Planctellipticum variicoloris: one gene and its partner. The protein of the gene in region 1 interacts with the protein of each later gene in a pairwise test. Links are inferred from orthologs where the notes say so. Each region holds a gene or a part of one and is shown on either strand. Other genes may lie near its edges.

Evidence for each region. The genes of interacting proteins can lie anywhere in the genome.
Region 2: the proteins of odhB (region 1) and lpdA interact in binary tests that used the Escherichia coli proteins (3 or more experiments, as listed by UniProt). The link is inferred for Planctellipticum variicoloris from one-to-one orthologs.

What each region holds. Positions count from the first base shown.
Region 1 is NZ_CP130886.1:1,689,515-1,694,644, forward strand. Bases 940-3,761 are described here. They hold odhB (2-oxoglutarate dehydrogenase complex dihydrolipoyllysine-residue succinyltransferase), read left to right. Parts: upstream 940-1,649; coding sequence 1,650-2,873; downstream 2,874-3,761. Other genes in these bases: SH412_RS06685 (2-oxoglutarate dehydrogenase E1 component), read left to right, coding at 940-1,543; rimI (ribosomal protein S18-alanine N-acetyltransferase), read right to left, coding at 3,048-3,608. Outside these bases: more of SH412_RS06685, read left to right, coding at 1-939; SH412_RS06700 (MDR/zinc-dependent alcohol dehydrogenase-like family protein), read right to left, coding at 3,800-4,801; SH412_RS06705 (fumarylacetoacetate hydrolase family protein), read right to left, coding at 4,798-5,130. UniProt on the Escherichia coli protein: E2 component of the 2-oxoglutarate dehydrogenase (OGDH) complex which catalyzes the second step in the conversion of 2-oxoglutarate to succinyl-CoA and CO(2).
Region 2 is NZ_CP130886.1:1,388,734-1,391,721, reverse strand. It holds lpdA (dihydrolipoyl dehydrogenase), read right to left. Parts: upstream 2,209-2,988; coding sequence 793-2,208; downstream 1-792. Other genes in the region: SH412_RS05480 (2-oxo acid dehydrogenase subunit E2), read right to left, coding at 2,325-2,988; SH412_RS05490 (hypothetical protein), read left to right, coding at 29-754; SH412_RS05495 (DUF1559 family PulG-like putative transporter), read left to right, coding at 1-60. UniProt on the Escherichia coli protein: Lipoamide dehydrogenase is a component of the glycine cleavage system as well as of the alpha-ketoacid dehydrogenase complexes.

The sequences.
Region 1 (5,130 bases):
CTCGATGGACTTCCGCCACGACTTCCACCGCGACGTCGTCATCGACATGTACTGCTACCGCCGCCGCGGCCATAACGAACAGGACGAGCCCGCGTTCACGCAGCCGCAGATGTACTCGAAGATCGCGGCCCGACCGCCCGTCGGCCAGAGCTACCTCGAACATCTGCTGACGATGGGCGAGGTGACCCGCGAAGAAGCCGAACGGATGAATTCGCTGCATCGCCAGCAGCTCGAATCCGAACTCGAAGTGGCGAAGAGTGCGCAGTACGTTCACAAGTGGGACATGCTGCACGGGGTCTGGCAGGGGTATCACGGCGGGAACGAACGCGAAGTCGCGGACGTCGACACCGGCGTACCGGTCGAACGGAGCGCCGAGATCCTCGAAATGCTCACGCGTCTGCCCGCCGGCTTCAAACCCAACTTGAAGCTCCACAATGGCGGCGATCCCAAGAAGCCGGAGGGGATCCTGCAGAAGCGGCTGGCGATGGCCCAGGGGCGGGAACGGCTCGACTGGTCCGCGGGCGAGACGCTGGCGTACGCCACGTTGTCGCTCGAAGGCCACCGGGTCCGGCTCCACGGTCAGGACGTCGAGCGCGGAACCTTCAGCCACCGCCACGCGGTCCTGCACGACATGGAGACCGGCGAGACCTACATGCCGCTGGCCCATATGGCGGCCGACCAGGCGCCGATTGAAATCCACAATAGCTGCCTGTCCGAAGCCGGCGTACTCGGCTTCGAGTACGGCTACAGCCTCGACTGGCCCGAAGGTCTCATCGTCTGGGAAGCTCAGTTCGGCGACTTCGTCAACGTGGCGCAGGTCATCATCGACCAGTTCATCGTCAGCGCCGAAGACAAGTGGAACCGCCTCAGCGGCCTGGTCATGCTGCTGCCCCACGGTTTCGAGGGGCAGGGACCGGAGCACTCCAGCGCCCGCCTCGAACGCTTCATGATGCTGGCCGCGGAGGATAACATCCAGATCTGTTATCCGACGACGCCGGCTCAGATCTTCCACCTGCTTCGTCGTCAGGTGCTGAAAAGCTGGCGGAAGCCGCTGATCGTCATGTCTCCCAAGTCGCTGTTGCGATCCAAGGGGGCGACGTCCTCCCTGGAAGATCTCAGCCGGGGGACTTTCCAGCGAGTCATCGGCGATCAGCTCCAGGATCGTCCCGGCAGCGAAGTCCGTCAGATTCTGCTCTGCTCGGGGAAGATCTACTACGAACTCGCCGAGCGCCGGGAACAGCTCCAGCGGAACGATGTCGCCATACTGCGGGTCGAGCAGCTCTATCCGGTCCCGGACCGGGAGCTGGAACTGCTGCTCGCTCAGTATCCAAACGGCACGCCGGTCAACTGGGTTCAGGAAGAGCCAGAAAACATGGGGGCCTGGCGAACCCTGCGGTGCCACTGGGGCGATCAGATATACGGTCGGCATCCGCTGACCGGCGTCTGCCGCCCGGCTTCGGCCAGCCCCGCCACCGGCTCGAAGAAGAGTCACGACAACGAACAGGCCGAGGTGATTGCCCGCGCGTTCGGCCAGGTCCGTTGAGGCTGGCCGATTCCAAGGATCTCATCCGTGTTTGCGGCCCCCAGGCGTGTGGACGCCGCTTCGAAACCGCAGCCTCGTCGCAGTCAGAACAGAAGGCAGGGAGTTCATGTCCGTGGAAGTCAAGGTGCCGCCCGTCGGTGATTCCATCTCCGAAGTGACTATCGGCGAATGGCGCAAGAAAGTCGGAGATGCGGTCGCGCTCGACGAGAACGTCGTTGAGATCGAAAGCGAAAAGGCCACGTTCGACGTCCCGGCCACCGCCAAAGGGGTCATCACCCAGATCCTCAAGCAACCGGGCGACGTCGCGGCGGTCGGTGAAACCATCGCCCTGATCGACGAGTCCGCAGTGCCGACGACGACGAACGGCACCCCGTCGGCTCCCCCCGCGGCCTCTCCGCCGCCGGCTGCGGCACCAGCTCACTCGCACGTCATGCCGGCCGCGGCCCGCGCGCTGCATGAAGCCGGGCTGCAAGCCAGTCAGGTGGAGGCGACCGGCCCCGGCGGACGGCTGCTCAAAGAAGACGTCCAGCGCCAGACGGCCGCGAAGCCCGCCGCCCCGGCGCCGGCCCCTGCTCCGGCGGTCGAGTCCCGCCCCGCCCCGACCACGGTTCTGGCGAAGTCGGCGGGGGAGCGTTCCGAACGCCGTCAGGTCATGAGCCCCATCCGCAAACGCATCGCTCAGCGGCTTGTCGAAGCCCAGCACAATGCGGCGCTGCTGACGACCTTTAACGAAGTCGACATGTCCGCCGTCATGTCGCTGCGAAAGCAGTACCAGGACCAGTTCACCGAGAAATACGGCATCAAGCTCGGCTTCATGTCGTTCTTCGTCAAGGCGGCGATCGAGGCCCTGCAGGCGTACCCCGCCATTAACGCGGAAATCCAGGGGAACGAGATCGTCTACCACGACTATTGCGACGTCGGCATCGCCATCGGCGGCGGCAAGGGACTCGTCGTGCCGGTCCTCCGCAACGCCGAGCGGATGACCTTCGCCGACATCGAACTGGCCATCAGCGACTTCGGCAAGCGGGCGCAGGTCGGCAAGCTGTCTCCCGCCGAGCTGACGGGGGGAACCTTCACAATCAGCAACGGCGGCGTCTACGGCTCGATGCTGTCGACTCCCATCGTCAATCCGCCGCAGAGCGGCGTCCTCGGCATGCACGCCATTCAGGAACGCCCTGTCGTCAAGGACGGCCAGATTGTCGCCCGCCCGATGATGTTCCTCGCCCTGACCTACGACCACCGGATCGTCGACGGCCGCGAGGGCGTCACCTTCCTGAAGCGGATCAAAGACTGCATCGAGAATCCGGTCCGCCTGCTCCTCGAAGTCTGATTCCACGCGGACCGCCTCTGTCCGCTCTCAAAAATGCTACCCGCAGCCCGCAGTGTCACCACTGCGGGCTGTGTCGTTTTCTGATCCGCGCCCAGTTCCAGCCAACGAAAAATCCCTCCGGCAGCCCAGGCCGCCGGAGGGATTCGTTGATTTCGAATTGCAAAGCGACCGCAGCTATGCCGCGTCGTAACCCGGCTCTTCAGCCTGCAGGTACTGGCTGATCCGGTTGCGCGGAGCAAACAGCGTCGCCGCATCGTCGGCGGGATAAAGCTGGAACCGCATCTGATACGCGTCTTCCGTCGTATCGTTGTAGTGGCTGCGGAGCACGCCGCAGGCGTGCAGTCCGCGCGAGCGGAAAAAGAGCTGGGCGGCGAGATTGGTCTCGCGGACTTCGAGAGCGATTTCTCGACGTCGCTGCTGGGACAGCTTGTTGATCAGCTTGTCCATCATCTGGCTGCCGACGCCGAGCTGGCGCGACCAGGGGGCCACTGCGAAATTGAGCACGTGCAACTGCGACTTGAGCAGTTCGTAGATCATGAAGCCGACAATGCGTTCCTGCCGCTCGGCGACCATGCCGATGCAGTTCCGCTGCCGCAGGCACGTCAGAAAGTCCTCCTCGGTCCAGGAGAACTCGAAGCTCTGGCGTTCGATGTCCAGCACCTCGGCCATATCCCGCCGGATCATCCAGCGGATCTGGACGTCGCACTGCTGATGCTGTGTATGTCCCAAGCTCATCGCGGCCTCCTTGCCCTGCTTGAGCAGCCCGGCAAATCCCGAGAACCGGGGTTCGCCGGTGTGTCGAATCGGCCGCCGTCGTGGCTGACGCCCATTCCAACCTGCCCCCCGCAACCCGGTCGCGAGGGAGAGGAACGATACCCCGGCGTGTCATTCCTGCCAAGACAAGTTTGCCGGGTTTTTTGCCGGCGTCATGCCGTTTTCCGCTGTGTTTCGGCGGATTCTGCCACTGCAAACAACAGCTTCAGCACTGGAGTCGTCGCCGCCCGCTCGAAAGCGTCCAGACCGTCTTCCAGACGATAGCGCCCGTCGATCAGGGGCGCGACCTGAATCTCCCGCCGCTCCAGGGCCTCGATCGCCGCCGGGAATGGGCCGCAGCGCGAACCGACGATGGTGACTTCATCGATCACTGCGGGAGCCAGACTCAAAGTCTGCGCGCCGGCCACAGTCGTCTTCAGCACGACCGTTCCTCGCGGGCGAACCAGCCGCAGCGCCGTTTCCAGTCCCGTTCCCGACCCGGTGCAGTCCACCACCAGATCGGCCCGTTCCAGCCTCTCGACCTGGCCCAGCAAAACCGTCCGCAGGCCCAGATCCTCCAGCCGTTTCAGCTTCGCCGCGTGCTTGCCAACCACAGTCAGATTTGGACAGATCCGCGCGAGCACCTGAGCGCAGAGATTTCCCAGGCGGCCATCCCCCAGCACCACGATCCGCTGCCCGGACGAAATTGCGACTTGCGCCGGGATTTGAAAGGCCGCCGCCAGCGGCTCCACAAAGACCGCCTCGTCATCGCTCAGAGCATCATCGACCGGATGCAGATTGACCTCCGGAACGGCGACAAAGTCGGCGAAGGCCCCGTCGTGTCCCAGAATCCCCAGCACACTTCGCTGCGGACAGTGGGTCCGCAGTCCGGCCAGGCACAGCTCGCACCGGTCGCACGCGCAGTTAATCTCGCCCACGACCCGCCGCCCAGCCCAACGGCCCGCCTGCGCCACCCCCACAAACTCGTGCCCCAGAATGCCGCGATACCTCATATAGCCCCGCACCAGTTGCAGGTCGGTCTCGCAGAGTCCCGCCCGCGTGACCCGCACCAGCACTTCCCCCGGCAACGGCGTGGGAACGGGCAGATTGGAGCGAAACTCCAGCCCGGCCTCCGTGAGGACAATCCCGCGCATGATCCCAACGGCAGCCGTCATTTCGCCTCCGCGATGACAGGGCTGGTCAGCGTCCCGATCCGTTCGATTGTCGCTTCGAGCAGGTCGCCGGGCTTCAAATACTTGTTCTTGGAGCTGCCGACTCCTGCCGGCGTGCCTGTGGAAATGATGTCTCCCGGCTCCAGCGTGACAAAACGCGAAATGAACTCGATCACCGCCGCCACAGGGAAGACCATTTCGGCGGTCGACGCATCCTGTTCGACCTGGCCGTTGAGCTTCAACTGCATCTTGAGCGTCTGCGGATCGGGACAGGCATCGCTGCTGAGGACGCACGGTCCCAGCGGGCACGACGTGTCGTGCCATTTCCCATG
Region 2 (2,988 bases), 300 kb from region 1 along the record:
TGGCGGGCCTTGGGGACGCGAAACGGAAATGAGTCAGTCGCGGCCTTTCCGGGTCACTGAAAACGTGAAACAGAATCGACACTGGCGTTGGATGGTGATTGGCGCGGCGCTGCTGATCGCCGCGTTATTGGGCCTGTATTGGTGGACGCGCCAGCCGCCTCCGATCTTGCCGGCCAACCCGGCTCCCTACGTAAAGCAATTCACCTTCACGCGGCTGGAAAGCGGTGAACCGATCGGCGACGTGGTGACGCTTCTCCAGCGTACCGGGTTCTATGCCAACGTCGATGTGACGCCAAACAATCTCCCCGGACAGATATTCGCCGACCGCGAGCTGACGGAAACGGTGTATTGGCCGATGACATTGGCCGTCATTCCGCGCGGCTGGCGTGGAACGGAACGGAACACGGTTGAAATGCCGTGCATTCGCTACCGTCAGCAGATTTCGCCACGGCAAGCGACCGTGGTCAAGAAAGGCTCCCCCAAGCCTACCCCGCTGGCGGTCGGAAACATGAAGACGTGGCCGGTATCGGCGGGATACTCGGGTTCTCCGAAGAAGATCCCTCCGCTGACTAAGGGGAACCTCTGCGGATATACGTTCTTCGCCCTCGGGAATCATCCACCGGGCGAATACGTTTACGAACTGCGTATCTATCCAACAGCGCACTGGATCTCAGACGTACGCTTCGAATCCGGCCCGCCCCTCGTGTTGCAGCGGGGGCTGTTGCAAGTGACCGGTGACGAGCAGCCACAATAGCCGATGGTCCACCCGGCGATGAAGACTTCGTGAGTCCGTCATCGCTTCGGGCGATAGAAGTGCGTCGCCTGGCCGTAGCTGGCTTCTGCGGCTTCCATCAGGGTTTCCGACAGCGTCGGGTGGGCGTGGATCGTTTCCGCCAGGTCGCGGGCGACGGCTGCGGTTTCGACCGCCAGGGCGGCCTCCGCGATCATCTCGCCGGCGCCGGGGCCGACGATGCCGATGCCCAGCACCCGTTCCGTGGCGGGATCCAGCACCAGCTTCGTGAGCCCTTCCGTCCGCGCCAGGGTCATCGCCCGGCCTGAGGCGGCCCAGGGGAATTTGACCACTTTGACATCACGTCCGCGGGCCTTGGCCTCGGGCTCCATCAGGCCGACCCAGGCAATTTCCGGATCGGTGAAAACCACGGCGGGAATCGCGGTATTGTCGAAAGCGGAGGGCTGCCCCAGAATCGCTTCGGCCGCGACCTTGGCTTCGCGGGTCGCCTTATGGGCGAGCATCGGTTCGCCGGCGACATCGCCGATGGCGAACAGGTGGGGCACGTTGGTCCGGCGCTGGGCGTCGACCTTGATGAAGCCCTTCTCGTCGACTTCGACGCCGGTGTTCTCCAGGCCGAAACCCTTGCTGGTCGGGCGTCGTCCAATCGAAATCAGGACGCGGTCGAAGGTCTGCTTGGGGGCGACTCCTTCGCCTGCGAGGGTGGCGGTGATACCGTTCTTCGCGGCCGCGAGAGCCTCGACCTTCGTGTTGAGATGAATCGCTTCCAAGTGCGATTCCAGCCGCTTCTGCAGCGGGCGGACGAGATCGCGGTCCGCACCCGGCAGCAGTCCGCCGGTCAGTTCGACAACGGTGACCTTCGAGCCCAGGGCGGCGTAGACGCTCCCCATTTCCAGGCCGATGTACCCGCCGCCGACGACCAGCAGGCTGCCGGGGATGTCCGCCAGTTCGAGCGCGCCGGTCGAATCCATCACGCGCGGATCGCCGATCTGAAAGACCGGCGGCACGGCGGGCGTCGACCCAGTGGCGATGATGCACTTCTCGAATTCGACCGTCAGCGTCTTGCCGGCGCGGGTCTTCACTTCCAGCAGATGATCGTTGATGAAGGTGCCGCGGCCGGGAATCAGTTCGACGCCGCGCGCCTTGCACAGCTCGCCGACGCCTCCCGACAGCTTGCCGACGACGGCGTTCTTCCAGTCTCGCAGCTTGTTCAGGTCGATTTTGGGCTTGGCGAAGGTCAGTCCCCAGTCGGAGGCTTCGCTGCTTTCGTTGATCAGCTTGGCGACGTGCAGGAGCGCCTTCGACGGGATGCAGCCGCGGTTGAGGCAGACGCCGCCCGGTCGTTCGTCGTCGTTGATCATGACGACTTTCAACCCGTGATCGGCGGCTTCAAACGCGGCGGGATATCCGCCGGGACCGCCACCGAGGACCAGCAGTTGAGCCTGGATGTCTGCCATGGAAACTCTGTTCTCAGCAAGGAGCATTGATCGGGCGATTCAGCGAAGGAGCCCGCGGATCGCAACCCGCGGGCTCCAGGAAATTCTAGCCGCTCAGCAGCCTCGGCACCAACCGATCAGCATTCGACCAGCAGGCGGAAGGCGTCGGAAAACAGCCCGCTCAGCTTGACGATGAAGCGGGCGGCGTCGGCGCCGTTGACCACGCGATGATCGTAAGAGAGTGACAGCGGCAGCATCAGCCGGCTCTGGACTTCGCCGTCGACGAGCTGCAATTGCTGCTGGCTGCGGGACATCCCCAGGATGGCGACTTCCGGGTAGTTGACGATCGGCGTGAAGGACGTCCCGCCGATCCCTCCCAGATTGGTAATGGTAAACGTCCCCCCCATCATGTCCTTGATCTCGAGCTTGCCGTTGCGGGCCTTCTCGGCGATCTCGCCCAGCTCGGTCGCGATCTGCAGGATCGTCTTTTTGTCGCAGTCGCGGAGGACCGGGACGACCAGGCCGTTGGGGGTGTCGACGGCGACGCCGATGTTGTAATACTGCTTCAACACGACTTCGGCCTTCGCCGAATCGTAGCTCGCATTGAAATTCGGGAACGCCTTGAGGCAGGCCACCGCCGCTTTGATAGCGACCGCGGTCATGGTGACCTTCACGCCGCTCTTGCCGACCGATTCCTGGAACCGCCGACGGGTGGCTTCGGTCTCGGTGATGTCGGCCAGGTCGTGCTGGGTGACGTGGGGGATGAGCTGCCAGGCAAGGCTGAGGTTGTTGGCGGCCGTC